3 regions of the Exiguobacterium sp. KKBO11 genome follow, and region 1 is predicted to be linked to each of the others. Evidence: riboswitches for the same ligand, from Rfam matches in the RefSeq annotation. Region 1 holds a riboswitch; each other region holds the start of a gene.
The links. A riboswitch is a leader RNA that binds a small molecule or an ion and turns the genes downstream of it on or off. The one in region 1 is predicted to bind thiamine pyrophosphate.
Positions count from the first base shown of each region.

Region 2: it holds a riboswitch for thiamine pyrophosphate, as region 1 does, so the genes downstream of both, thiT (energy-coupled thiamine transporter ThiT) here and AYO36_RS06670 (ECF transporter S component) in region 1, are expected to answer to the same signal.
Region 3: it holds a riboswitch for thiamine pyrophosphate, as region 1 does, so the genes downstream of both, AYO36_RS08345 (thiamine phosphate synthase) here and AYO36_RS06670 (ECF transporter S component) in region 1, are expected to answer to the same signal.

Region 1 is NZ_LUCU01000011.1:1,266,579-1,276,360, reverse strand. Features, by position in the region: gene AYO36_RS06690 (DEAD/DEAH box helicase) at 1-2,502, shown strand, start outside; gene AYO36_RS06685 (glycerol-3-phosphate acyltransferase) at 2,499-3,029, shown strand; gene AYO36_RS06680 (GNAT family N-acetyltransferase) at 3,042-4,592, shown strand; gene AYO36_RS06675 (50S ribosomal protein L25/general stress protein Ctc) at 4,885-5,562, shown strand; TPP riboswitch at 5,658-5,757, shown strand; gene AYO36_RS06670 (ECF transporter S component) at 5,858-6,430, shown strand; gene AYO36_RS06665 (ABC transporter ATP-binding protein) at 6,427-7,956, shown strand; gene AYO36_RS06660 (energy-coupling factor transporter transmembrane component T family protein) at 7,928-8,650, shown strand; gene AYO36_RS06655 (NAD(P)/FAD-dependent oxidoreductase) at 8,706-9,737, shown strand.
Region 2 is NZ_LUCU01000011.1:876,856-886,637, reverse strand. Features, by position in the region: gene AYO36_RS04600 (DAK2 domain-containing protein) at 1-792, opposite strand, end outside; gene AYO36_RS04595 (Asp23/Gls24 family envelope stress response protein) at 818-1,180, opposite strand; gene rpmB (50S ribosomal protein L28) at 1,464-1,652, shown strand; gene AYO36_RS04585 (amino acid permease) at 1,793-3,196, shown strand; gene AYO36_RS04580 (thiamine diphosphokinase) at 3,251-3,853, opposite strand; gene thiT (energy-coupled thiamine transporter ThiT) at 3,855-4,415, opposite strand; TPP riboswitch at 4,476-4,585, opposite strand; gene rpe (ribulose-phosphate 3-epimerase) at 4,608-5,264, opposite strand; gene rsgA (ribosome small subunit-dependent GTPase A) at 5,267-6,172, opposite strand; gene pknB (Stk1 family PASTA domain-containing Ser/Thr kinase) at 6,198-8,132, opposite strand; gene AYO36_RS04555 (Stp1/IreP family PP2C-type Ser/Thr phosphatase) at 8,135-8,869, opposite strand; gene rsmB (16S rRNA (cytosine(967)-C(5))-methyltransferase RsmB) at 8,888-9,782, opposite strand, start outside.
Region 3 is NZ_LUCU01000022.1:243,740-253,521, reverse strand. Features, by position in the region: gene AYO36_RS08370 (hypothetical protein) at 66-359, shown strand; gene AYO36_RS08365 (DoxX family membrane protein) at 388-876, opposite strand; gene AYO36_RS08360 (MFS transporter) at 1,004-2,188, opposite strand; gene AYO36_RS08355 (OsmC family protein) at 2,379-2,804, shown strand; gene nagZ (beta-N-acetylhexosaminidase) at 2,801-4,021, shown strand; TPP riboswitch at 4,078-4,180, shown strand; gene AYO36_RS08345 (thiamine phosphate synthase) at 4,263-4,856, shown strand; gene AYO36_RS08340 (FAD-dependent oxidoreductase) at 4,853-5,797, shown strand; gene thiS (sulfur carrier protein ThiS) at 5,794-5,994, shown strand; gene AYO36_RS08330 (thiazole synthase) at 5,997-6,761, shown strand; gene AYO36_RS08325 (ThiF family adenylyltransferase) at 6,758-7,765, shown strand; gene AYO36_RS08320 (hypothetical protein) at 7,887-8,243, shown strand; gene AYO36_RS08315 (exonuclease SbcCD subunit D) at 8,380-9,501, shown strand; gene AYO36_RS08310 (AAA family ATPase) at 9,483-9,782, shown strand, end outside.

The sequences.
Region 1 (9,782 bases):
CGAATGGGCGACGAGCTGATTGAAGCGAGTGTCGACGGTGAGGAACGATTCACGGTGACGGTTCGCGTCAAGGCGCACGGTGTCGACGCCGGCTGTAATTGTCCGTCGCTTGCGATGGATACATCATTTTGCGGACATATCGTCGCCGTTTTGCTGGCGATGCATCATGTACAGGCGCACGGTACACCGACGCCGCTATCGCCGCAGATCCGTCCGTTCACGGCGATCCAAGTCGATGACGCTGGCGCGCGCCATTATTTACGCAGTCTCACACCGGATCGTCGGGTAGCGATTCATTTCGAACTGACCGGACCCGTCGTGACGCTCAAACGACTGACGGACAATCAACAGCATCAACTGTCCCTGCCCTACTTTGATCGTCTGCTTGGACAGACCGAGTATCTGCAGCGAGTCGCCGATGTTTCGTTCAGTCCTGATTTACAAGAACGAATCGTTTCCGGGACACCAATCGTCAAACTCCATCTCGACCGAACGGCTCAGGAAGTCGAAGTCCGTGTGTCGTTTGATTATCAAGGGATTCAGCTGAATCCGCTCGATGAGACGATTTACGCTGGACGGGATCAGGTAACGGAGCAAAGTGCCTTACGCTTCTTACGTGAATTCCAAGCAACACCACGAGACATGCGCTACATCATCACGAGTGACGCCGCGCAGTATGCCTTTCTGCGGAGTCTGCTTGACGAAAGGGTTGCGCTCGGTCAACTGGAGTTATTTGCAACACAAGCGATCCGGACGACGTTACCAAAAGGTCCGTTCCATCCGCGAATCGAAGTCGACGTAACGGACCGCCTCGACTGGCTCGTGTTCAACTTTTCAATGGACGGGATTCCGGAAGACGAGCTGAAACGTGTCCTGAAGTCGCTCGTCTTACAAAAACGCTATCACCGCTTGAAATCCGGACAGTTCGTTTCTCTAGAAACACGGTCCTTCCAGCAGTTACAACGGGTTCTCGCCCAGATGGAAGCAAGTGAACGGGACTTACGCGACGGACGGATCGTCTTACCTGCCGTCCGGAACATGAAGCATCTGATTGGCGCTTCCGTCCTCCATCTTCACGCCGATTTGCTCGAGAAATGGCTTGAATTGAAATCCGGACAAGGATTCCAGCTCGACTTGCCGAATTCGTTAGAGTCACGACTCTATCCGTATCAACGAACGGGCATTCAATTTCTGAAGAATTTAGACGCGCTAGGATGTCACGGGATTTTAGCCGATGAGATGGGGCTCGGGAAAACGATTCAAGCGATTGGTTATGTCGCGATGATTCCTGACCGTCGCGCGCTCATCGTCGCACCGGCATCACTGCTCCGCAACTGGGAGGCGGAACTGAAGCGCTTTTTACCCGGTCGACCGGTTCATGTCGTCACCGGTTCTCAAGCCAGCCGACTCCGCGAACTGGAGCACTTACCTGACGATACGGTAACAATCGTCTCCTATACGACGCTTCGGACCGACGTCCGTCGTCACCCCGTATATGACGTCGTCTTCTTTGATGAAGCCCAGCACTTGAAGAATCCGCAGTCACAAACAGTCAGTCAACTGCGGCATCTGCAAGCAAAACGGCGGTTCGCCTTAACGGGCACACCGCTTGAGAATCGTCCACGTGATATCTGGTCGATTTTCCATGTCCTGTTTCCGGAGCTACTGCCGGATCTAATGACGTTTGAGAAATGGTCGTTTGACGACATGCAACGGTTCATCCAACCGTTCTTATTACGGCGCGAGAAACAAGATGTCTTACAGGACTTACCGAAGAAACAGATCGAGCATCATTATGTCGAGCTCGGTCCAAACCAAAAACGCTTATATGCGTCGTATCTCGCCAAATTGCAACTCGAGACGCTGCAACACTTAGACGAGACGAAACGCGAAGATCGTCTGAAATTACTGGCTGGGTTAACGCGTTTGCGGCAAATTTGCAACGATCCGGGGTTATTCGTCGAGGGATACACAGGGGAAGCAACAAAACGAACGCGTCTGCTCTCATTGATTGCCGAAAAACGGGCAGTCGGAAAGCGGATCTTGATTTTCTCGCAGTATACGCAAATGCTCGAGCGCATTCGCTCGGATCTCGCGCAACGTCACCTCCCCCACTTCCTGTTGACGGGTGAGACACCACTCGAAGACCGGGTGGCGTTATGCGACCGGTTCAATGACGGTGAAGTCGATCTCTTCTTGATTTCCCTGAAAGCGGGTGGGACGGGATTGAATCTCGCAACTGCTGATACCGTCATCCTCTTTGACAGCTGGTGGAATCCGGCCGTCGAACAGCAGGCAGCCGATCGCGCCCACCGGCTTGGACAACAGTCCGACGTGACGGTCATCAAACTGCTGACACGCGGGACAATCGAAGAAAAGATGACGGAATTACAAGATCGAAAAGCCCAGATGGTCGATGCCGTCCTGACGGCTCCAGACAGTGATGCCTTGACCGTCAAGGAACTCGTCCATCTCGTTGAAACAAAGGAGGAACATCGGTGATCCTTGATCTCCTGCTTGGTTACCTTATCGGTAGTATTCTTGGCGGTACGCTCTGGAAGTACGTCAGTCGTACCGATTTGGCACAGGTCGGTTCCGGAAACATCGGTGCCCGCAACGCCCATCGCGCCGGTGGGCTCCCGGCTTTTTTATTCGTGTACCTGTTTGATGCCACGAAGACGATTCTTGCACTACAGCTAACAGACGCATTTTATCCCGTCGCTCTTGCCGTACTTATCGGCCACTTGTTTCCATTGTTTCATCCGCGACGTGGCGGTAAAGGATATGCCGTATTTTCCGGCATCGTCTTCGCTATCACGCCGTGGGCATATCTTGCCGGACTAGGCATACTCGGTCTGTCTTATCTCGTAACGAAAGATAGCGTCAAAGCGGGGCTGATTCCGGTTGTTCTACTCCCGTTACTCCCTGTCTACTTTGACGCGGGACCCATCAATATCTTGTGTACCGTTGCCGTAAGTCTACTTGTCCTGTGGGCTCATGATGCACTTCACAAGCCAGTCATTACATAAGGAGGACGTCTCATGATCGATTTTTCCATTGCCACCGCTTCGGACGCGGAAGCAATCCATGAACTGAACTACCTCACCTTCACGGAAGAGATTCCGCAACATCAACCGAACACCGAACGGAAACGGATTGACCGGTTTCATGATCAAAATACCTATCTGATCGGCAAGGAAGACGATCGACTCGTCGCGATGATCGCCATTCGAAAGCATCGTCCTTTTTCGCTTGAGGAAAAGGGCGTGACGTTAGATGAGACACTGACGAACCCAGCGGAAATCCGTTTACTCAGCGTTCGTCCCGAATACCGCAATAGTCGTACGTTCATGCAATTGATGCGCTTTTTGATGGTCTACTTGGAGCGGGAAACGATTGATCATGTCTATATCAGTGGTACGACGCGGGAAGCTAAACTATATGCGCGGTTCGGCTTCACACCAATCGCAGCAACGCTCGGTAGTGGCGATGCCCAGTTCGTACCGATGTTGTTGTCGCGCGCAACATATGAACGATCCGTCATCGCGGACGTCTTACGTCCTCTGCATTTTCTAGCCGGTCCAGTCGAGGTTGCACCAACAGTCCGCCAAGCGGCACAACAAGCACCGCGCCCGCATCGGACGGCTTCGATGCGCCAGCTCGATCAAGATTTACGTGGTCGGATGTGTCAGTTGCTGGATTTGCCACATGTCTCGATGGCTGTCGGCAGTGGCACCCTTGCCAATGATATCGTCGCACAACAACTGAGTGGACACGGATTGATCCTAAACGGTGGTGAGTTCGGTCAACGCTTGATCGATCACGCGGCACGAGCTGGGAAGTCCTTTGATGTCCACCTGCTTCCGTCCGGTCACCCAATCGACTTGGAACAACTCGCGAGTCAACTGCATCAAACGGAATACGACTGGATCTGGTTGACACATTGTGAGACGTCTACGGGCGTTCTCTACGATCTCGATGCGGTAAAAGCGCTGCTGGATCAACGAACCGCACTCATCGTCGATGCGATCAGCGCCGTCGGAACCGGACGTTTCTCATACGCTGGTTGCAAATTCGTCACGACCGTCTCCGGAAAAGCAATTGGTGGTTTACCGGGTCTTGCGTTCATCGGTCATACAGACAGCATCCTACCTTCTCCACGAATTCCACGTTATCTGGATCTCGGACTCTATGCGGAAGGCGTCGCCTTTTCCGGCTCATCGAACTTGTTGCTTGCTTGTCAGGCAGCGCTCGATGCCCTTGATCTCGATCAAGCCGCCATCAAGATGACTTATCTCGAACAGGCCGTTCGGGCGACTGGTTTTAACCTGCTTGCGACTCAAGAAGCACAAGCGCCGGGAATTCTGACGATCGTCCATCCGTCGGCAACCGCTTTAGGAGACGCTCTCCGGATCCAGGGCTATCATGTTCAATATGAAAGCGACTATCTCGTCCATAATCAATGGCTCCAAATCTCAACGATGGGACAGACGACGATGCGGCACATCGAACGTCTCATCCGTGTATTAGTCCGTGAAAACCAACGCATCACCATAAAAAATGAAAAAAATGAAAGACCTCTTAACCCTTGATTTCAAGCGGTTTGGAGGTCTTTCGACTTTAAAAAATAAAAAATAGAGGTTTAAGGATTTAAAACATAGGGGTATAAACTCACTAGCACCGCATCAAACCGGTGACTTACTCACACATGTTTCTCAATATCAGCGTAATGACCTGGGAGAGAAATGCAAAGTCACGAAAGCGTCAGGCTCAATGCGAGTCTGGAACCGATTGTCTTAGCATGTTTCATATTGTTCAGGACTTGTCCTGCTCCTACATTCATTACCTTTTGAGGGCTATACCAAATTCAAGGGGGAAATGAACATGTCAGTTAAATTAACAGCCGAAAAACGCGAGGTACGTCCACGCTCACTCCGTAAACAATTACGTCATGAAGGAAAAGCTCTTGGTGTCGTGTATGGTTACAAAGTGGAAAGTACACCAATCGCATTCGAAGAAAAAGAATTGCTTAAAATCGTTCGAGAAAACGGTGAGAACGTCTTGATTTCACTGAAACTCGACGGTAAAAATATTAACGTCTTGATCAACCGTCGTGATATGGATGTCTTCACACCAACTGTCGATCACGTTGAATTCATCGCCGTTAAAATGGATGAAGAGACAGAAGTCGAAGCAGACGTCGTACTCGTCGGTGAAGCAGCTGGCGCTAAAGTCGGCGGATTCCTGTCACAGACACTCTTTAAAGTAACAGTCGCAGCAACACCAGATAAATTACCAGAGAACGTCGAAGTCGACGTCACGAACCTCGAAATCGGCGATTCGATCTCTGTAGCTGATCTTCCGGAACAAAAAGATTTCCGTATCGTCACAGAAGGCGACATTCAAGTCGCAGCTGTCGTCGAATCAACGCTTGAACAAGAGCTTGAGGAAATCGAAGAAGCAGAAGCTGAAGCGCAAGCGGAAGCTGGCGAAGACAACGAAGCGGAAGCTACGGAAGAGTCTTCAGAAGAAGCAAAAGAAGAGAACGAAGACAACAAATAAGTCGTTTGACGATACGCCCTTCGTGGCGTATCGTTTTTTTGTGTCTTGACAATAGACAGAAGATTGCCTAAAGTGAACAGCGTATCATCTATTACCATATCCACTAGGGGAGCCCATTTGGCTGAGACGATTCACTTCGGACCCTTCGAACCTGATCTAGTTCATACTAGCGTAGGAAAGTGGAGCGATCACATCCAATGACTCCTGCTGCGCGCAGTTTTTCTGAGGACCGCTCTCTTTTTTACGGAGGGCGGTCTTTTTTGGCGTCTCCCCCATTCTAAGGAGGACGTACCTAATGCAAAACTGGAAAATGAAAGAAATCATGGTCATGATGATGCTCGCCGTCGCTTGCGGGGTCATCTATCTCGGTTGGTCAACACTCTGGTTACCGATGTCTGCAATCTTCGGACCAGTCGGCGCCAACTGGATGTTTGGGATCTGGATCATCGCGAGCCCGCTCGTCGCAGCAATCATTCAAAAACCAGGTGCCGCCCTCATCGCGGAAATCGTCGCGGCAGCCGTCGAGCTGTTCACGGGTAGTCACTTTGGTTTATCGGCTCTTCTCATCGGGGTCTGCCAAGGACTTGGTGCGGAACTCGTCTTTGCGATGACGCGTTATCGCCGTTACGACACCTGGACATTGATGTTATCGGGTGTTGGAGCCGCGATTGGTAGCATCGTCTATAGTCTGATCGCGAACGGATTCGGTTACTACACGACGACGACGTTGCTTGCGACAACAGGTTTACAATTGATCAGTGGTGCATTACTCGGCGGGTTGCTTGCAGCGATTCTCGTCCGTCGCCTTGTTGCGACCGGTGTCTTGAACGGGTTTGCGGCAGGACGTGCGAAACGGGAAGTCGCATGATTACTGTCGACGATCTCAGCATCCGCTATCCGGGTCAGATGAAATCGGTGCTCGATCATGTATCGCTGACGATCGAACAAGGAACGACCCTTTTGCTTGGACGCAGTGGGAGTGGCAAGACGACACTGCTTCATGCCCTAGCCGGACTGACACCGGAGACGATTGAAGTCGAACAGACTGGTACCGTTACCCGGTCCGGTTCGGTCGAAGTCTTATTTCAAAATCCAGAAGAACAATTCTGCATGGAAACGATCGGACGCGAAATCGCTTTTAGTTTAGAAAACCGGTCGATTCCACGTGCGGAGATGGAGGAACGCATTGAACGCTTACTCGCACTCGTCGGTCTCCCTCTCCCCTTCTCGACACCGATCGCGAGTCTATCCGGGGGGATGAAACAGCGCCTCGCGCTCGCCGCGGTCTTAGCGCTCGAGCCGACGATCTTATTACTCGATGAACCAACAGCCCAGATTGATCCAATCGGACAACACGAGCTGATGGCGTTGATCTTTCGGATTCAGAAAGAACACGATTTAACGATCGTCTTGATCGAGCACCAACTCGATGTCTGTTTACCTTACATCGACAAAATCGTCTTACTTGAGGACGGATCGGTGACTGCAACGGCGCATCCACAGGATTTGTTCCCGCAGGCGTATACGGAGCTTCAAGCAAAAGGGGTCGCTGTTCCCTCTCTGTATCCGTATACGTTAGAGACGTTACCCATAGATGGACCACAAGCAGCGCGACTTCACGTGCTTCCCTCAGTCGCTACAGCAGGCACTGCCTTGTTACACGTCGCTGCATTATCGACGAAAGCACCTTATCCACTGACCGATGCGACATTTTCCCTGAAGACGGGAGAATGGGTGATGCTGCTCGGGGCAAACGGCTCCGGGAAAAGTACGTTGCTTGCAACACTCGGTCGGTTGCTCTCGCATCAAGGAACATATCGGTTCCAGGAACGTCCGGCTCAGCGTTACTCCCGGCGACGCTTTTATGAGCACGTCGGCTATGTCTTTCAACAACCGGATCTGCAGTTTCTCAAACTGACAGTCGAAGCGGAAATCGACTGGAGTCACCGGGCAGCGACGAGTGACGAGCGCACAGCGTTGCTCGAACGGCTGGAACTCGCATCCGTCAAACAGCAATCACCGCTTGCGCTTAGTACGGGGCAACAACGACGACTCAGCGTCGCGACGATGCTCGGGCAGACGAAGGATTTATTGTTGCTCGATGAACCGACGTTCGGACAGGATGGATTGACGACACGGCGGCTCATGGAACAGTTTTTGACGGAACAACAAAACGGAACGACGCTCGTCATGGCAACACACGATATGGAACTCGTCGCCCGATACGCGGATCGTGTCCTCGTCATGGAGCAAGGGCGGATTGCTTTTGACGGGCGTCCGAGCGAGTTATTCGCTGACGTTCCGTTACTCGAACGCTGTCAGCTACAACGTCCACTCTCGTACCAATTCCAGGAGGTGAAGCGCCATGCAGACGAACGCGTCACCGTTCGCTAAACTCAATCCTGTCATCAAGGGGAGCGGATTGTTTTTGATCATGTTTGCCTTAATTGCAACGAATGACTGGGTCAAGACGTTGGTGTTCCTGAGTTTTGCTATCGCCTTGCTACTCCTCTCCGGATGGGCTCCCGTCGATTTCTTGAAACGGCTCGCACCTTACAGTCTATTATTCTTATTGACGTTCTGGATGATGGCGGCGTTTGGCAAAGGTACGAACACGCTCTGGTCGTTCGGTTGGTTTCATGTCACGTCGGAAAGTGTCATGCACGGCTGGTTACTTGCCTTACGGATGGCGACGTTCGTCTGCTTAAGTTTCGCTTTCGTCACGACGACCGATGCGACCCGGTTCGTGATGAGCTTGATTCACCAGGCAAAGGTGTCCCCTCGCTTCGCGTATGGGTTCCTTGCCGGGATCCGCTTTCTGCCACAACTGGTCGAAGAAGTCCGCGTCTTACGGCGAGTCCGAATGATTCGGAACGTGCACAGTCGCTTTCCTGGTGATGCGTTCCTATCAATCGGCTTACCGCTCTTCTCGCGATCGATTCAGCGGGCAGAACGGATGGCAATCGCTTTCGAAGCCCGTCATTTTTCAGCGGAACGGACATATTATGAAGTGCCAGTCGTTCAGCACCAGGATGTTATCTATCTCATGGTCATCCTCCTGTTCATCAGTCTTGTTTTTTGGCTATGATTATCGCCACCCGTATCCGGGTACATTCTAGCAAGACAGATTGAAGGAGAACGACATGAAACGAATCCTCTTGATTGGTGCAGGGCACGCTCACCTGCATTGCATTACCAATGGACCCACAGAAGACGTCGAGTGGCTGATTTTAAATGCCTCGACGTACCAATATTACTCGGGCATGTACTCCGGACTTGCTGACGGAACGTACGATATCGATGAGATCCGTATCGACGTCGCCGCACTGTGTCGCGCCAATGATAAACAGTTCATCGAAGAGACCGTCATCAAAATCGACCCCGATGAAAAGCTAGTCTTCGGTGCATCCGGCAGACGCTACACCTATGACGTCGTCTCGACGAATATTGGCTCGTTCGATTGGGCGGAAGACACGACACGATTATCGATCAAACCGAACTACCGGTTACCGGATACATTAAAGCGTTTGCAACAAGCAAAGCGTCCGGTCGTGATCGGAAGCGGCGCAGCGGCCGTCGAGATGGCGGCGTCCTTGAAAGTGGCGGATGTGCCGATTACACTGATCACGGATCCAGAGTTACTTTCAGGACACCCCGCAGCGGAAGCGATTGCGAGACGCTTACAAGAACTCGATGTTCATTGGATTCGAGAACGGCCACTGAACGAGGCGTCTCCTCTCCGCTTTTCACATCATCCACCAATCGAGTCAGATGCCATCATCCGCTTAACGGGTGCGAAAGCACCGGTATTGTTTGCAGATAGTAAGCTCTTCACGGAAGACGGGTTCCTACTCGTCAATGAGCAGTTGCAAGCGCTCAATCATCCAAGTCTGTTTGCTGCGGGTGACGCAGCGACCCTCGTCGCTTATCCCGATATTCCAAAGAATGGCGTCACAGCTGTCCGGCAAGCACCGATTCTGCTTACGAATCTCTTACGGTACGTCCAGGAAGAGGCACTGCAAACCTATCGTCCGCAAACGAACTATTTGACGATTTTATCGATGGGACCACGTCATGCAGTTTCAATGTATGGCAATCAGTATTCGACTCACCCGTTCGGTTGGTACCTGAAGCGCTGGATCGATCAACGGTTCATGCGGAAGTATCGCCCTTAAAAGTGTGCGCCGGCGCACGCTTTTTTCTGTACACAAAAACAAGCC
Region 2 (9,782 bases), 390 kb from region 1:
GAAGTCTTCTTCGCTAAATGGTGCATTCGCAAGCTTGTCATCTTGGAAACGAACCATGATTTCCGTACAGTAACCGTAATGGATTTCTTCTGTCGACATGAAGCTTTGAGCCGTTTTATGATGCTCTGCTTCGACGAGTGCTTCCATGACAGGCGCATGCGGTTTGTCGAGTTCTTTTCCTTCGAGTGTTGCGAGGAATCCTTCATAGATACAGACGAGACCTTGACCACCAGAGTCAACGACGCCGACTTCTTTTAATACCGGAAGAAGTTCTGGTGTACCGTCGAGCGATACTTTCGAAGCTTCGACGAGTTGACGCATCAACTCTAAGAAATCCGTCGTCGTCTCAGATTGTGCGATAGCAGCGACCGCTGTTTCACGGGCAACCGTCAAGATTGTCCCTTCGACCGGTTTCATGACTGCTTTGTATGCTGTATCGACACCTTTTTGTAACGCATCTGCGAATTCCTTCGTATCAATCGTTGTTTTGCCTTCGATTGATTTCGAGAATCCACGGAACAATTGACTTAAGATGACGCCAGAGTTTCCGCGCGCCCCCATCAATAATCCACGTGCGAAGACGTTCGCGACTTCCGATACAGAATCCGAAGTTGATTTACCTGCTTCTTTTGCACCTGAAGTCATCGTCAAATTCATGTTCGTTCCCGTATCACCATCTGGCACAGGGAAGACGTTCAATGAATCGACGAAATCTGCATTTTGATAGAGATTCGCCGCGCCATTTTGAATCATCTTGACTAACTGCGCTCCTGTTAAACGATCTACACTCACTAAAGTTTCCTCCTCTATTCCCGCCTTAGACATTCGTCAAGCGGACTCCTTGGACAAAGATGTTCACAGATGTCACGTCAAGACCTAGTGCCTGACTGAGCGTGTATTTCACGCGACTCTGTACGTTGTTCGCCACCTCTGAGATTTTCGTTCCATAGCTTACGATGATATGCATATCGATATGGACCTGCTCTGAAGCCTGTCGAACGATGACACCGCGTGCAAAGTTCTCACGTTTTAAGAGTTCAGCAAGACCATCCTTGATTTGAGACTGGGATGCCATACCAACGACACCAAAACATTCCATTGCTGCGCCGCCCGCAAGTTGCGCGACGACATCATTATCTACATCAATCTTTCCATAGGTCGTTTTCATCTCGATCGCCACCTGAGTAGCCCCCTTTGAATATTGTATTCTTCTCATAATTCTACTATAAGGACCTACTATTGAAAAGTCGCCGTACTGACTATACAATGAATAAGTGAAAAATAGTAGCGGTCAAATGAACTTTTACCATCATCCTCATCCATTATTTTAAATTTCGAGGTTGTCTGTCAAGTTTTTTTCTTGTCAGCTACTTTTTTTATGTTGCAACCGCCCTGACACCATGCTAAGATAGCAAAGTGTCTATTAGGACGAACGCAAAACAACATAAAAGGAGGCGGAACGCATGGCACGTAAATGCTACGTTACTGGGAAATCGCCAAAGTCGGGTAACAACCGTTCACACGCATTGAACAAAACAAAACGTACTTGGGGAGTCAACGTACAAAAAGTACGTATCCTCGTCGACGGTAAGCCGAAAAAGGTTTGGGTTTCAGCTCGAGCTCTTAAATCAGGTAAAGTCGAACGCGTATAAGGCGCAACCACCGGATGGGAATCTTCCCTTCCGGTTTTTTTATGCCCTCATTTATTTTTCTCATAAACTAATTGTCGCTTTTATTGAAAACGCTTACAATAGGAACGTACTTTATTTTGTCAGAATTGGGGGAAGTCATCATGCAACTCAAACGAGAGATGACGAGTCGACACCTGTTCATGATTTCACTCGGCGGAATCATCGGAACAGGCTTATTTTTAGGGTCAGGATTAACGATTTCACAAGCAGGACCTCTCGGGGCGGTCCTCAGTTACATCGTGGGTGGGACCATCATGTATCTGACGATGTTATGTCTAGGAGAATTAGCGGTCTATCTGCCGGTCTCGGGGTCATTTCAGACCTATACGACCCGATTCATCGGACCAGGGGTCGGCTTTGCCGTCGGTTGGATTTATTGGCTCGGCTGGGCCGTGACGGTGGCACTCGAAATTACAGCTGCCGGCAGTTTGATGGACCGCTGGTTTCCGAACGTACCCGTTGTCGTCTGGTGTACCGTCTTTACGGTCTTGCTGTTCGGTCTGAATGCCGTCTCCGCCAAAGCATTCGGTGAAGCTGAATTCTGGTTCTCGAGTTTGAAGGTCCTCGCGATCCTGTTCTTCATCATTCTAGGTGGCGCTGCTTGGTTCGGCTGGTTACCGATGGAAGCAGATCGTCCGACATCGTTATTTGCGAACTTTACGGCAAGCGGTTGGTTTCCAAACGGGATTCTCGGTGTCTTGACGACGATGATTGCCGTCAACTTCGCCTTCCAAGGAACGGAATTGATCGGTGTTGCGGCTGGGGAGTCCGACACGCCCGAAAAATCGATTCCAAAAGCCATCCGCAATACAGTCTGGCGGACGTTCATCTTCTTCGTCTTATCGATTACGATCGTTGGTGCATTAATTCCGTATGAAACAGCTGGCGGAGTCAGCAGTCCGTTCATCATGGTCTTTGATGCGATCGGTATTCCGTACGCTGCTGATTTGATGAACATCGTCGTCTTGACAGCGTTGTTGTCCGTCGGAAACTCCGGATTATATGCGGCGACTCGGATGTTATGGGCAATGGCGCAAGAAGGGATGATTTCAAAGAAATTATCTTACGTCAATGCACGTGGTGTGCCGATGCGGGCGTTGCTCTTTACGATGATGTTCGCGATGTTATCGCTTCTGACCGCATTTTTCGCAGAAGATACCGTCTTCATTTGGCTCTTGTCCTTAGCCGGACTCGGGGCTCAAGTCGGCTGGATTTCAATCTCTGCTTCGCAGCTTGCATTTCGTCGTCAGTTCGTCCGAAACGGACACGATGTATCCGAACTGAAATTCAAGACACCACTCTATCCGGTGTTACCACTGATTTCGTTGACACTTAACGTCGTCGTCCTCGTCAGTCTTGCGTTTCAAGCGGATCAACGAATCGCTCTATACATCGGTGTTCCTTTCTTCCTTGTCATGTGGGGTAGTTATCATCTCTTCGTCAAAGGAAAACATCTATCCGCTCAAAGCGACATCCGTGTCGCCCCTTCTCAACTCGAAGAATAATTTCATCTAAAAAGAGGCCGCGGAGTCATCCACGGCCTCTTTCCTATGATTGTGCTATTCCTTAAGCGTCCGCATCATCAATAGTTCTCCTTGATGGAGCTCTACCTTCGCTTCTGACGCACACCATTCATTACTGACGGTCAAGGAACCTCCGACCGGTACTGGATGTGCATCAAGTGGATATTTGACTCCGGATAAGCTTAAAGTCGATGGTACGAGTGGAATGAACGAAAGATAATGATAGCTCCCTGCTTCGACTGCATACGTTCCCTCAGCCAAGTATCGTACCTCTTCTCGTTTCGTCACGAGTCGTGCCTCTGGGTATCGCTTCAATAGATATACATTTTGGACGGTCATGTCGAGCCGCCCACCTGTCGCCCCGATAATGAAGGTATCCTCAAACTGTTTCTTCTCTGAGACTGTACGAAGTGCCAGTTCGAGATCCGTTTCATCTTTCTCGGCCGGATGAACGATTGCCCCTTCTGGTACATAACCAAGAGAATCAAAATCACCAATCGTCAGGTCGCATGTCAGCCCAAACGATTCAATCGTCTGAACACCACCGTCGACACCGACGATAAAGTCACCTGGCTGACAAAACGTCAGTAAATCCGGCGCTTCTTCTCGCGGACCGGCACAGACGAGAATCGCCCGCATCTCAGACGCCTCGTGCCGAATAACGGAGTAAGCGTGGCGCAGTCGTGAATAAAAGACCCGCAACGACACCACAAAGAACGTAAGACGGTACCATGTATGTCGCGTTATAAATCAATGAATACGGTACGACTGGACCTTCGGCATACTCGGCAAAAAAGACGATTCCACTGATGACATGACAGATATAACGGAGTCCTGCGCCTAATAACGTCGCCAGGAGAACGAACGCCATCAAGCTTTTCTTTTGTCCATTGCGCGCGGCTAGTCTGACTTGACGCGCGAACAGACCACTTAATCCGACGACACCATACGCAATCGTATAGTCAAGCATCGGTTGAACGATCGTCAAGACTTGTGGAGCGAACATCAATTGAATCGTACCGACAAGCGCTCCCGTGACGACCCCTCCGACGACACCGTGGCGAAATGCCATGACGAAGATCGGTAACATCGCTAAGCTGATTGAGCCTCCTTGTGGCATTTTGAATGGAATCAGTAAATCAAAGACGACTCCGAGACTGGCGAAGATGGCAATTTCCATCATCATTTGTAACCGTTTCATGCTATTTTCCTCCTTCATTGTACGAGAGGACGCAAAAAGGCAGTACGACGAACGCCGTACTGCCTGCGTGCGCCACATCCCTACGTCCGTTTGAACGGAACAGGTTCGAAGGGTTAAAGTCTAAAAGACTCCTCTCAGCCGCTTTTCAAGCGACACCCCTTGCGGTCATCATATTTCGTTTTCTCGTTCTTATTATACGGCAGCCCCTTGACGAATGCTAGTGATCGCTTCCGCATAATCTGGTGCATTGTAGATTGCTGATCCTGCGACGAGAACGTTCGCACCGTTATCGATGCAAAGCTTTGCCGTTTCCGGATTGACGCCACCGTCAATCTCGATTTCAAATGTCAGACCACGCTCTGCTTTCATTTGCGCAAGTGCTGCGAGTTTCGGCATGACACGCTCGATGAAGGCTTGTCCACCGAAGCCCGGATTGACCGTCATCAATAAAACCATATCGACATCCTCAAGGACGTGTTCAATCGTTGATAATGGCGTATGGGGATTCAAGACGACTCCTGCCTTTGCGCCCGCTGCTTTGATTTGTTGCAAGACACGATGGACATGATTCGTCGCTTCGACGTGGAACGTCACGATGTCCGCCCCTGCTTTGACGAAATCCTCGACGAAACGTTCTGGCTGGTCGATCATCAAATGGACATCGAGAATCATATCCGTCTTTTGACGTAAGCTGCTAAGCACAGGTAATCCAAATGAGATGTTCGGTACGAACTGACCGTCCATGACATCAAAATGGATATAGTCCGCGCCTGCTGCTTCGACTGCTTTAACATCGCGTTCGAGATTCGCAAAATCTGCTGATAAGATAGATGGTGCAATTTTAATCATCTTCAATACCTCCGGGCTCGATTCTTGATTTCGTCTATAAACATACCATAGTTCTCATAACGAGAGGACATGATTTCTTGGGCTTCGACGGCTTCCTTGACGGCACAACCGGGTTCATTCAAATGCAAGCAACCTCGGTATTTGCAATCATCTTGTACAGCCACGAATTCAGGGAAACTCCACCGTACATCCTCGATTTCCATATCATACGGAAAATCGAGGTTCGAGAAACCTGGCGTATCGGCAATCAATCCTTCGGCAAGCGGCATCAATGTGACGTGGCGCGTCGTATGACGTCCTCGTCCGAGTGATTTCGAGATCGCACTTGTTTCTAAATCAAGAGAGGGTTCCAGTGCATTGAGCAATGAACTTTTCCCGACACCGGATTGTCCGGCGAGAACGCTCGTTTTTCCAGCAAGTAACGGACGGACTTGCTCAATACCTGCCAACGTCTCACTTGATGTCTCGATGACCGTATACCCAATCTTCCGGTAAGCGGCAATCGCCTCTCGGACAGCCGGTCCTTTAACATCGTCCAGCAAATCCATCTTCGTCAATAGGATGACGGGTTGAATTTCCTTCGCTTCGATCAAAACGAGAAATCGGTCGAGCAAGTGCGCTGAAAAATCAGGTTCTGCCGCCGAGACGACGAGCAATGCCTGGTCGATATTCGCGACTGGAGGGCGTACTAAAAAGTTGTCCCGCTCCTTCACTTCGAGAATATATCCTGTCTCACTTTCGATATGAAGAACGACCTCGTCTCCGACGACTGGACTGATGCCGCGTTTTCGGAAATTCCCTCTTGCCCGTGAACGGACCTCTCCTTCTGGTGTCATGACATCATAAAAGCCACCCTGCAGACGTATGATCGTTCCTTCTCGATTCTCTTCGATGCGTTGTTCCGTCATCCTATGCACTCCTTTTTCATCACATTCATTGTGCGTCTTTTGCTTGATTGTACGTGATGGTTTTTGAACGATACACCGTATCGTCTTTATAGATCGTAATTTTTCCTTCTTCTCCTGGATCAATCGTCACCGGCACGTCGAATGTCTCATCTTGATCAATCGATTCCTCGATGACGGTCCGCTTCCCTTTCGCGTCTTCCGTCTCAATCCGGATGACTTGTTTCGGTGGTTCCTCGTCCTCGTTCTCGCTGACCGCATCATAGACGACCTTTTCAGGGAACGTTGCCGTCACCGTTTTTTCTTCCTCACCTTTTGAGATGAACACAGTCACGGAGTCGTTCGGTTCGACTTGTGCTCCTGCTTGCGGGAATTGACGGATGACTTGATCGAGCTTCACGTCACTTGAAAATTCTTGTTCAAACGTGCCGTCGAGACCCATTTCATCGAGATACGCTTTTGCTTCATCACTCGATAAGTTCGTCAAATCTTTCAATTCAAAGGACGAAGTTCCTTCTGAGACAGTGATCGTAATCGTCTGTTCTTTTGCGATCACTTCCGTTCCAGCAGAGATCGATTGTCGGATAACATTACCTCGCGCGATTTCATCCGACTTTTCACGTTCGACTTCGACTTTTGCGAATCCAGCCTCTTTTAATGTGGCGATCGCCTCTTTTTCAGCGTCATCTGTCACATCCGGTACTTCGACCGGAGCACTACCTGTAGAGACGACCAAGTTGACTGTCGAACCCTTCTTGACTTGTGCGTTTTCACGCGGTGTCTGACTGATGACATCGCCTTCCTCGACTGTATCGCTATTTCGTTCTGTCGTCTCAACAACGAATCCAAGTTTCTCAAGCTTCGTTTCCGCTTCGTCTCCATCCGACTTGACGACAGATGGTACGGTGACCGTTGGATCTGGCCACATCGCAAACGTCGTAGCTGCACCACCTAGCAATATGAGCAATAAGAGGACGATCCACCAGCGGTTTTTCTTTTTCTTTTCCGGTGTTTTCGGTTGAACGGTCGTGACAGCGGGTGATTCTGGTTCCGCTTTTGATTCTTCTGGCACTTGTACAGGCGATAAGACCATCGTCTTTTCCATCTCATCCTCTTCTGCACCACGGATGCCTTCACTTGCTCGTTCGTCAGACAACGCCGTCACCATATCTGTCTTAAAGGCTGCGACGGACTGTTGGCGGTCATGCGGTGCTTTTGCGAGCGCCTGCATGATACAGTTCTCAAGCGCTTGTGGCACTTTCGGATTCAAGACGGATGGGCGACGCGGTGTATCTTGCAGATGCTTTAAAGCAATCGCAACCGGTGAATCACCTTCGAACGGGACTTGTCCTGTAACAAGTTCGTATAATACAGCACCAAGCGAATAGATATCCGACTTCTCATCCGCAAATTTACCTTTTGCTTGTTCTGGTGAAAAGTAATGGACGGATCCAAGGACTGACATCGTATGCGTCAGCGTCGCATTCGACATTGCCACAGCGATTCCGAAATCCGTTACTTTGACGGTACCATCTTCTCGAATCAACATGTTTTGCGGTTTGATATCGCGATGGATGATCCGGTGTGCATGGGCGTGATCGATCGCATCACAAATTTGAGCGATGATATCGACGGCCTGCGGCACAGGTAATGCTTGATTTTCACAAAATGTTTTTAATGTCATACCATCGATATACTCCATGACGATGTAATAGATGGCATCTTCTTCGCCTACATCATAGACGGCAACGATGTTTGGATGATTCAAGCTGGTAGCAGCATGCGCTTCACGTTCGAATCGACGAATGAACTGTTCGTCATGCGAAAATTCAGTCCGTAAAATCTTAATGGCAACATGACGCTTTAAAATCTCATCATAGGCTTGATAGACATTCGCCATCCCGCCACTTCCAACTAGCCGTTCTATGCGGTAGCGGTCATTTAATCGATCTCCGTATCGCATATTCAGACCCTCTTTCTTTCTTTGAACCGGATGGCGGCAATCGTAATATTATCCGCGCCTCCTCGAGCATTCGCTTCTTTCACCAATCGTCCAACGATCTCATCAAGCGGCTCATCCTGTAAGATGATCTGTTCGATGACATCATCTGGCACTTCATCGGTCAATCCGTCACTACAGACGAGGACGAGGTCATAGTCTGGAGCATCTCTGACTTGAATGTCGACTTCGACTGTTTCGTTCGAGCCGACCGACCGTGTGATGACATTCTTACGTGGATGATTTTCGACTTCCTCATCCGAAAGTTCCCCCATTTGTCGTAACATGTTGACGTAAGAATGATCATCCGTCAATTGTTTTAACGCCGTACCTTCAAGGGCATAGACCCTACTATCTCCAACATGACCGATGACGAGCAAATCTTCGACCCAGCATACGCAGGCAATGGTCGTTCCGACGATTGCAAGTTGCTCGTCTTTTGAAAACTGAAGAATCCGGGCATTTGCCTCGGCTACACGTTGTTCTATCCATTCAGACAATTCCATCGGACGATTTGGCATGAGTGAAAAGGATGCTTCAAATACCTCGCGAACGATCGCACTTGCGATATCGCCAGCAGCATGACCTCCCATACCGTCCGCAACGACGGCAAGACCACGTTCGGCGTTCCCGACGAGTAATACCGTATCCTCATTTTTAGTCCTGACTTTCCCAGTAGTCGAAAGGTGAGCTAGCTCCATGACAGTCCTCCGTTCGTGTCAATCTTCTCGTTTTTTAAACGCGGCAATATAGAAGCCATCCGTTCCGACTGTCGTCGGTAACAACTTGAGTTCTGCTCGATCCCCGATCAGATGTCGCACGGATTCTGGCATTCGTGCCGCGAAGGATGTGTCAAAATCGAACCCTTGATCGAGAATGAACGCTGTCTGCTCCTCGTTCTCGGTCGGATCAATCGTACAAGTCGAATAGACGAAGGTTCCACCCTTTTTAACGAGTGGTAAGACAGATGTCAGAATATCTCGTTGAATTTTCGGGAGTTGCTCGAGTTGTTCCGGACGTTTCGTCCATTTGATATCTGGTTTTCTCCGAATGACACCGAGTCCTGAACAAGGTGCGTCGACAAGAATCCGATCAAAGGATTCTACTTCGAAGCGTTCCCCTGCTTTACGGGCATCTAACGCTTCTGCTTGAACAGTCGTAAGACCTAATCGTGTCGCTTGCTGTTCAATTAATTTAATCTTATGTGGATGAAGATCAAGTGCCTGTAGTGTTCCCGTTGTCAAACCTTCAGCAATATGCATCGCTTTCCCACCAGGTGCGGCACAGCTGTCAAGTACATGATCAGATGTTTCTGCACCGAGTGCACGGGCGACGAGCATTGAGCTCTCATCCTGCAGAGAAAGATACCCTCGGTCAATCAGATCCGTTTTTTGAACGCTTCCTCGTTCGATTTCGAGACCGTCTGGCGCGACCGTAGATGGTTTTGCCGTCACACCTTGATCGAGTAGAAGCTCGATCGCTTCCTCTCGCGTCGTCTTCGTCCGATTGATGCGAACCGTGACCGGTGCAGGTGTGTTATTCAATTGACAGATTTGAAGCGTTTCTTCTGGACCAAACAGTTCGATCCAGCGTTCGACGAGCCACTGCGGGTGA
Region 3 (9,782 bases), on a different contig from region 1:
CACTCTTAATTTGAAACCTCCCGTTTTCTTCCAACGTATAAAGACTATACAAAGGGGGAACTGACATGCAATTCTTGATTTTTGTCGTCTTTGCAGGTGCCATGTATTGGTTCTACTACAATTTCTTACTCGGGTACCGTAAGAAAAACATCACAATGACGTTCGACGATCGGTTTTATTCACTCGACGAACATGTTGCAGCCATCGAACAAAAGCTCGCAACGGATGGGCACTCGGCCCGTTATCTCGGTGACCGTCGCTTTGAAGTCGATGGCAAACCCTATCTGTTCCTCGAGCGGACGGTCTCAGTCGGTGGGACCCCGACACAACAGACAATTCTTGAGCAACAAAAAAAATAACTCTCCCACGTGCGGGAGAGTTTTTTCGTTAGACCGGAATCCGGTCCAGGGGATGCGGTTGCTGTGACGAACGATACCAGCGGATGATCCAGTGATCGATGCCAATTTGATACGCAAAGCGTCCTGCAGCCAGTAAGGCAATTGACGCTGCTAAGAACACTGGGTTCAAGGCAATCGTCCCAGCGAGTAAGTAATTGAGATTCATGATGCTTCCGACAACGAGTGCAGGAACTGTCAACAGACTAAGAATCAACAGGATCCCGACGACGAGTTCCGCGAACGGAATCAAGGCGTTGATCAGCCCGACGTTCGGTAAGGCGAGTTGTTCGATCCACGTCGCATACCAGGAACTGACGAGTGCTTCTTCGCCCGTTGACTTCGCGAGCGCTCCTTCGAGAAACGGTTTTGCATCGAAGCCATTGATGTACTTACCGATTCCAGCGATGAACCACTGGATTCCGAGCCAGAGTCGGATGACCGTCAATAGACCGAGACCGATGATGTGTAATGCTTTCACTTTCAGACACTCCTCTACTACAACATAGTCCCCATCATACTGAAAAATCATCAGCGAGATGGGGACTATCATCATAACGTCATCGAACCGTCATCGACCTGTTACAAAAAAGGGTAAGGTAACGGTTTCATGACCGTTGATCGAGGCGATGACTGATTGCAGTTAATAAAGCAGCAACAAGCGCGACTAGTCCACCGACGAGTGCCGTGTTCATCATCGGACCGTTCGCATAGACGATGCCACCGAGTGCCGAACCAAAAGCAATCCCGACGTTACTCGCAACCGGCATCAATGAAGCGGCGAGTCCTTTTGCTTCCGGGTTGAACTTTTCAGCGAGGTCAATCAAGTAGATTTGTGTCGAAGTCGTTAGTAAAATCGACATCAACGACATCAAGGCGATGTTGAACAGACCAAGCGGAAGGGATGCTGTCGTGAAGTATAACGCAGCAAGGACGATTGCTTGTACGACGAAGACAAACCGTAAGCGTCCCATCGGATTTTTACTGGCGATTTTACCGGCAAGGATGTTACTAAAGATCGAGACGACGCCGTAAGCGAGCAAGATCGGACTGATCCACGTCTTCGCAATCCCGAGTTCCGTTTGCAGAATCGGTACAAGGTACGTGTAGACGACGTAGGTTGCCCCGAATCCGAACGATGGAATAAAGAAAGCGATCAGGATCCGTGGGTTGGCGAGCAGTCCAAGCTGCTCCTTGATTGAACCGGAACCCGTCGATTGTTGGACCGGAACGATCTTCCATACGGCGAGAAACGCGATCAATCCCATGACTGTTGTCAGCCAAAACGTGGCTTCGAATCCAGCGTGTTGACCGATGAACGTTCCAATCGGGACACCAAGGACGTTCGCAAGTGTAAAACCACCGAAAATGAACGAGACGGCGACACCACGTTTTGAGACAGGTACACCGTCACTGGCGACGACCATCGCGAGTGAAATCAAGACGCCGGTCAGGATCGCTGTCAGAATACGGGTGGCAAGCAATACTTCATAACTTGGGGCAAAACTACTGGCAAGATTCAATAAGACCCAGGCGAGTAAGAGACGTAGGATCAGACGACACCGTTCCAGGTGACCGGTCAGCGACATGACGATCGGTGTACCGATTGCAAAGGAGATGGCAAAGGCTGAAACGAGCGTACCAGCTGTTGCGATCGTGATATCAAGGGCTGAGGAGATTTCAGCGAGGATCCCGACGATGACGAATTCGCTTGTTCCGAGAACGAACGTCAGGAGCGACAACGTGGCGATCAAGAGCCAATCGCGTCGACTTAAACGAGTAGTAGGTGACATGGATAATTCCTCAATTCTAGCGCTTGCGCGCGAAACTATGAGTAACAGGATAGCATGAAACGATTTCGTCGGGTATCGCAAAGCGAGATTTCGGGAAAAGAACCATTATTCGAAATAGCGTGTGAATTTCCAGGAGTACTGTTTTTTGCGTATACTACAGAAGAAGACTACTTATAAAGGAGTGGAAACGATGCAAGCGACAGTGACATGGAACAAACAGATGGGGTTTAGTGGACAGACGGAATCAGGGCATCACCTGGCGATGGATGCAGCACCCGAAAACGGGGGTGAAAACCAAGCGCCACGACCGACTGAACTCTTGCTACATGCCGTTGCCGGCTGTACAGGAATTGATATCGTCTCGATTTTAGAGAAGATGCGCTTGACGATCACCCATTTCGAAATGGATATCGAAGGAGAACGGGCAGAGGACCATCCGCGGCGTTTTACGTCGATCTCGATTCATTACCGGCTCGAAGGTGATCTCCCGGAAGATAAGGTCCGTCGCGCCATCTCGTTATCAAAGGATAAATATTGTTCGGTCTCGCAATCCCTGAACGCTGAGATTTCCGTTTATTATTCGATCAATGGTGTGCGAAGCGAGGATCCTTTGTGAAGAAAACCGTACTGATCGGTTGTCTGTTGCTTGCAGGGTGTGCGCAGGAGACGACGGAACCAACGAAACCATCACAACCGGAAACGAAGCAACCGACAGAAGAAAAGAAACCGAAACCTGAACCAACGAAAGAGGAACGACAACAAGCACGATTAAAGCAGCAACTTAAAGCGATGTCGACGTCCGAGAAGATCGATCAACTGCTCTATATCGGAGTCGCCGGCACGGAACTTTCAGCAGCTGACCGAAAATTATTACAGACGCATGCGATTGGCGGGGTCTTATTGCTCGGTGGAAACATCACGTCAGAAGAGCAACTCTTGACGTTCACGCGTGCGATTCAAGAGACGAACCAAAAACCGTATGCCTTCGTCGGGATTGATGAAGAAGGCGGACGCGTCAGCCGGGTACCGGATCAACGATTACGGTTACCGACGAGTCAACGGATAGCGCAAGGAGCAGATGAAGTGAAAATGGAAGACGTCGGACGTACGCTCGGACATTTGTCACGTTTTTATGGCTTCAAAATGGACTTCGCGCCGGTCCTTGACGTCAACAGTAATCCGAACAATCCGATCATCGGCGACCGTGCGTTAAGTGCTGATCCGAAGACCGTCGCGACGCTTGGTACGGCCCTGATGCACGGGATGCAGGAGACGGGAACGATTCCGGTCGTCAAACATTTTCCCGGTCACGGCAATACGAGTGTCGATTCCCATGTCGGGCTACCGAAAGTGACGGCATCAAAGGAAGAATTGAAGCGGACGGAACTGTTACCGTTTAAAGAAGCGATTCAAGAGGGCGCCGAGATGGTGATGGTCGCCCATATTCTCTATCCCGCGTATGACGATACGAATCCGTCCTCGCTCTCAAAGCCGATCTTGACTGACCTCTTGCGTCAACAACTCGGATTCAACGGTGTCATCATCACAGATGATCTCGTCATGGGGGCGATCACGAAACAATATGGTCTCGCAGAAGCGGCACGTCAGTCGCTCGTCAATGGAGCTGATATGGCGATGTTTTCAGAGGCAGGTGCTTACACAAAGGTCCATGCTGAAGTGATGCAAGCCGTCAAAGAAAAAACGCTGACGCCGGAGATGCTCGATGCCAAAGTAATGCGCATCCTGAAGCTGAAGCAGACGTATGCCGACAGCCAAGAGCAACAGCGACCAACGAAATCGGAACTGATTCAGCAAGTGGAAGCGCTCAACTAGGACTAGCGAAGCAAAGCGACTCATGCTAGACTAATGGGGCAAGCCAATTAAACACGAAAAGACACTAGGGGAGTCTCCCAGCAGACTGAGACGGAAGTATCCGGACCCTTTGAACCTGATCTAGTTCGTACTAGCGGAGGGAAGTGGCTCGAAACCTTAGATATCCTTAGCGCTTCAGCGCATTTTCGGACCACTCCCTTCAACATCGGGAGTGGTCCTTTTTCGTATGGAAAGGAAGAACATGATGCGTTTACATCTGATTTCGACGGGATCCATTAATCCGCTTGACGAAATAAAGACCTTTCAATCGCTTCAACCTTATACGGATCAGCTGCATCTACGAGAACCGAACTTATCGGCGGCAGAATTACTTGATCTAATTGAAGCGCTCCTTGCGCATGGTTATTCGCCTGATCAGTTAACGGTTCATGATCGGGTCGACGTCGCCCATGTCGCCGGCATCGGTGTGCAGCTGACGCGCCGGTCCTTACGTGTCCGCGATGTGCGACGTCATTTTCCGAATCTCGTCATCGGGAAATCAGTCCATTCGCTAGCAGAGGCACTGGCAGCAGAAGCGGAAGGAGCCGACCGCCTGCTGTACGGTCATATTTATCCGACAGCGTCGAAGCCGGACGTGCCACCACGAGGGATTGACGCCTTGAAGCAAGTCGTCACCTTCACGACGAAACCAGTCATTGCAATTGGCGGGATTACACCAGAACGCATGCCTGAAATCGTAGCGACCGGTGTAACCGGAATCGCCGTCTTATCGGGTATTCTCGGTCATTCGGATCCGCTCGCCGCCGTCAAGCATTATCAGGGGGTACGGGTATGACGAATCACATCATCATCGGCGGTGGAGTCATCGGTTTGACGCTTGCTTACGGTCTCGCCTTTCAGAATGAATCCGTCGTCGTCTTAGAACGCGGAGCAGGTGGACAAGGAACGAGTCGCGCGGCTGCCGGGATGCTTGCGACGGACATCGAGCTGAGAGCGGAATTACATGCACTTGCCGCACGAAGTCGTCGTCTGTATCCGTTGCTTGCACGTCGACTCGAGCGAGAGACTGGTATCGATTGTGGGTACCGGGAACAACCGTTTTTGTTGAAACGTAAAGGACGCGAGAATTTGTTTCCGGCGGTCGGTCAAATCGATCCACGACGACTGACGACTGCATTGATGTATGCCTTACACGCACGTGGCATATCGATTGAAGAACAGGTGGAAGTCACACGCATCGAAGAGAACGATGACTTCATTAGGATCGAATCGAATGCGGGAATCTGGACCGGACAAACAGTGACGGTCGCTGCCGGACGGGGTTCGCAAGCTTTGCTCGATACAGCCGGCATTTCGATCGCGACATATGGGGTCAAAGGGGAATGTCTCGCCGTCCGTCTCGCGGGTCAGCCGTTACGCTCGATCCTGTTTGACGACGCTGTCTACCTTGTGCCAAAAGCAGACGGTCGGATTTTGATCGGTGCGACCGAACTGCCGCACGACGAGACGGTCGGTGTCAGTGTCGCAGGGGTCACGTCATTGCTTCAAGCAGCAGAACGACTGTATCCACCGATTCGTGACGCGGTCATCGAAGAAGTCTGGTCCGGTGTACGACCACAAACGGCGTCCGGCTTGCCATATATCGGAGTCGCCGATTCATCCCGTCGGATCTTCCTAGCGACGGGGCATCATCGGCATGGCATATTACTCGCACCGGCGACAGCGGAAGTCTTGGTAAATACATTACGGTTGATTCAGAAGGAGGAAGTCCGATGAACATTACGATTAACGGCAATGACCACACGATCGAACAGATTAAAACAATTGAGGACATGCTCACGCAACTTGGCTTAGGGGAAAAGCTCGTCATCGTTGAACAGAATCGACAAATAATCGATCGCGTGGCATATGGTCAGACGGTCGTTCGGGACAATGACACATTTGAAATCGTTCATTTCGTAGGAGGAGGATAAATATGCTGAAAATTGGAGAAAAGACATTTGAATCACGCTTGTTACTCGGAACAGGGAAATATACGGATGCTACGGTACAGCAGAAAGCAATCGATGCGTCTGCTTCACAAATTTTGACATTCGCCGTCCGTCGGCTCGATATCTTCGACAAACAACAAGCGAATTTCTTGGAGTCGCTTGATTTAGCGAAGTACGATTTACTGCCGAACACGGCCGGTGCGAAGACGGCGGAGGAAGCTGTTCGGCTTGCGAAGCTTGCGCGGGCATCCGGTATGTGTGACATGGTCAAGGTTGAAGTGATCGGTTGCGACAAGACGTTACTACCTGATCCGATCGAGACGTTACGGGCTTCTGAAGAATTACTCAAAGAAGGTTTCATCGTCTTACCGTATACGTCGGACGATGTCGTCCTTGCACGGCGACTCGAGGAACTCGGTTGTCACGCCATCATGCCGGCAGCGTCACCGATCGGTTCCGGGCAAGGCATTCTCAATCCACTTCATCTACGATTCATCATCGAGCAGACGACGGTTCCTGTTATCGTCGACGCCGGGATCGGTTCACCGACCGACGTCGCCTATGCGATGGAACTGGGAGCGGATGGTGTCTTATTAAACTCCGCCGTTGCCCATGCTCAAGATCCGGTCAAGATGGCGCACGCAATGCGACTAGCTGTCGAAGCAGGTCGCTTCGGATACGAAGCGGGACGTATCGAGAAGAAACAGTATGCGGTCGCGAGTAGTCCAACGAGTGGATTGATTCGATGAACCGTTACTCACGGCAAACTCGATTTCAACCGATCGGGGAAGCGGGACAAGCACGCTTGGCATCAGCGAAGGTGCTGATCATCGGCATGGGAGCGCTCGGAACGGCATCGGCAGAGCAACTCGTCCGCGCCGGTGTCGGCGTCGTCCGAATCGTCGACCGCGACTATGTCGAGTGGAGTAATCTACAACGCCAACAGCTTTATACCGAGGACGATGCGCGTCACATCGTACCAAAAGCGATTGCCGCAAAAGCACGGCTTGAAGCGATTAATTCGACAGTGACGATCGAAGCGCATGTAGTAGACGTCGACCGGGCAGCGCTGACGTGGCTTCTCGATGATATCGATCTGATCATCGACGCAACGGACAACTTCGATATTCGCTTGCTGATGAACGACATGGCGTTGATGCGTTCGATTCCGTGGATTTACGGTGGATGCGTCGGCAGTTATGGGATCACGTTTACCGTCCGTCCCGGGGAGACGCCGTGTCTGCATTGTCTGCTCGATCAATTACCGCGGGATCAGGAGACGTGTGATACAGCGGGAATCATCGGACCAGCTGTACAGATGGTCGCTTCCTTACAGGTGACGGAAGCGTTGAAGTGGTTGAGCGGAAAGACGGACGCCATGCGGACGCGCTTGCTTGCGTTTGATGTCTGGTCGAATACGTTTCAACAAATTAACGTCCAGTCACTGAAGCAAACGGAGTGCCCGTCGTGCGGCATCGAACCGTCCTATCCTTACTTATCGGATCAAACGGTTCGTTTCACGGCACTGTGCGGTCGGGATGCCGTTCAAATCCGCGGAGACGGACAGCGGGACCTGGAACAGTTGAAACAACGTCTCCAGCCGGTCGCTGCGATTTCCGCCCATAATCCATATTTGCTGGCGTTTACGACGGACGAACATCGGATGGTCGCTTTCCGAGATGGACGTGTTCTGATTCATGGCGAGGCGGATCTCGTCAAAGCGAAACGGCTCTATCATGCCTATTTCAGCTAACGTTCACAAAACAGTAAAACTAATTTTAAATATATATGTTTTAAACGTTTGAAAAACAGGTAAATAAGACTTCAGACGTAAATCGGTCTACAGGTTTTGAACGTGAAGAGGAGTGATTCAGATGAAACAAGAATTCGATCCAATCAAGGATCAAGCACAGACGGAAGACGCCCAAGCAGTTGTTCAGCAAGCCAACTGGAATCCGGATCGGTACCGGACGAACTTGAACCCATTCTATCTGTCACCTTGTAGTGTCGAACGTAGAGAAGACGTGCATCAGGATGCATCGAAAATTCTCGAAGTCGAGACGTCGTCGCCCCTCCAACAACTTTTTGAACACAATCAAGCAACGCATAAATCAGAACAATCGGGCAAAAAATTCAAGACAGGCATCGTCGTCGGTGTCGGTGCGATCATCGGCGGATCGGTTTCTGTGATTCGTTCCGTTCAACGCTTTAGAAAACAACGGACGAAATAACACATTCGTCGCAAGAGTGAAAAAAGCAGGAGGCATTCGCCTTCTGCTTTTTGTGTTCCAAACGGATGTTCGTCGCAGAACGACCGCTTGCATGCTACACTTAAGCTACTATATTCAAAAAGTGAGTGTGATGAAGATGAAATGGATACATACTGCCGATTGGCATCTCGGCAAAATCGTTCATGGCGAGTCGATGCTCGAGAACCAGCGGGCGGTCTTAGCGGACTTTTTGACACTCGTCGACCGCGAACAACCGGATGCAATCGTCATTGCGGGTGACTTATACGACCGCGCCGTACCACCAACGGAAGCCGTCGAACTGCTTGACGAGACGCTCGCTGCTTTGATTCTCGATCGAGACATCCCGGTCGTTGCGATCAGCGGAAATCACGATTCGGCCGAACGGTTAAGTTTCGGAACGACGTTACTCCAACGGGCTGGTTTGCACCTCGTCGGAAAACTAACGCCGGTCATTACTCCGGTCACGATTAAAGGGGTGTCATTTTATCCGGTGCCATTTGCGGATCCGGCGACCGTTCGGTACGTGCACAAGGACGAAACGATCAAGACACATGATGATGCGATGCGGACGATTCTTGCCGGATGTAGTCCGGACGGACCGAGTGTCCTCGTCGGTCATGCCTTTGTGATTGGTGGACTCGAGACGGATTCGGAGCGGCAATTGTCCGTCGGAACGGCAGGGCAAGTTAGCGCAAGCCAGTTTGCACCGTTTACGTATACGGCACTCGGTCATTTGCATAATCCACTTGCGATTCAATCCGAGACGGTTCGCTACAGCGGATCTCTCTTGAAATATTCCTTTTCGGAAGTACATCATGTCAAAGGGGTCGATGTGTTGACGTTGAACGAAGCGGGTACGTTCGATCGCCGATTCGAACCACTTGCACCTAAACGTGACTTGCGGGAATTGACCGGAAGTCTCGCGGAGCTGACAGACCCGGCGTTCGTCGCGACACAAGACACGGACGATTACCTAAAGATCAATCTAACGGACGGCGAAGCTTTGATGGATCCGATGGGCAAGCTGAAAAAAATCTATCCGAACATCCTGCACCTTGAGCGAATTGGATTCGTCCGCGAGAGTACACGGGCGGTCAAGGCGTCGCGGGAGCAAGTCAAGGATGCATCCGTTGCGGATCTATTCAGTGAGTTTTATGAAGCAGTCCGTGAGAAGAAACCGACGGAAGCGATGCAAGCCGTCCTGAAGGAGGAAGCGACATGCGCCCAGAACGACTGACATTACGCGCCTTTGGACCGTTTGCTGGTGAAGAGACGATTGATTTCACGGCACTTGCCGGACGGACGATGTTCGTCATCTCCGGGAATACCGGAGCAGGGAAAACGACGATCTTTGACGCATTGACGTTCGCCCTGTATGGCGAAACGTCAGGTGGCGAACGGGAAATGAGCGAACTGCGAAGTCATTTTGCCGTGCCTGAGCAAAAGACGGAAGTTGAACTGGAGTTTACGCTGAAAGGAGAACGGTACCGGATCATCCGCCAACCGAGTCAACCGCAT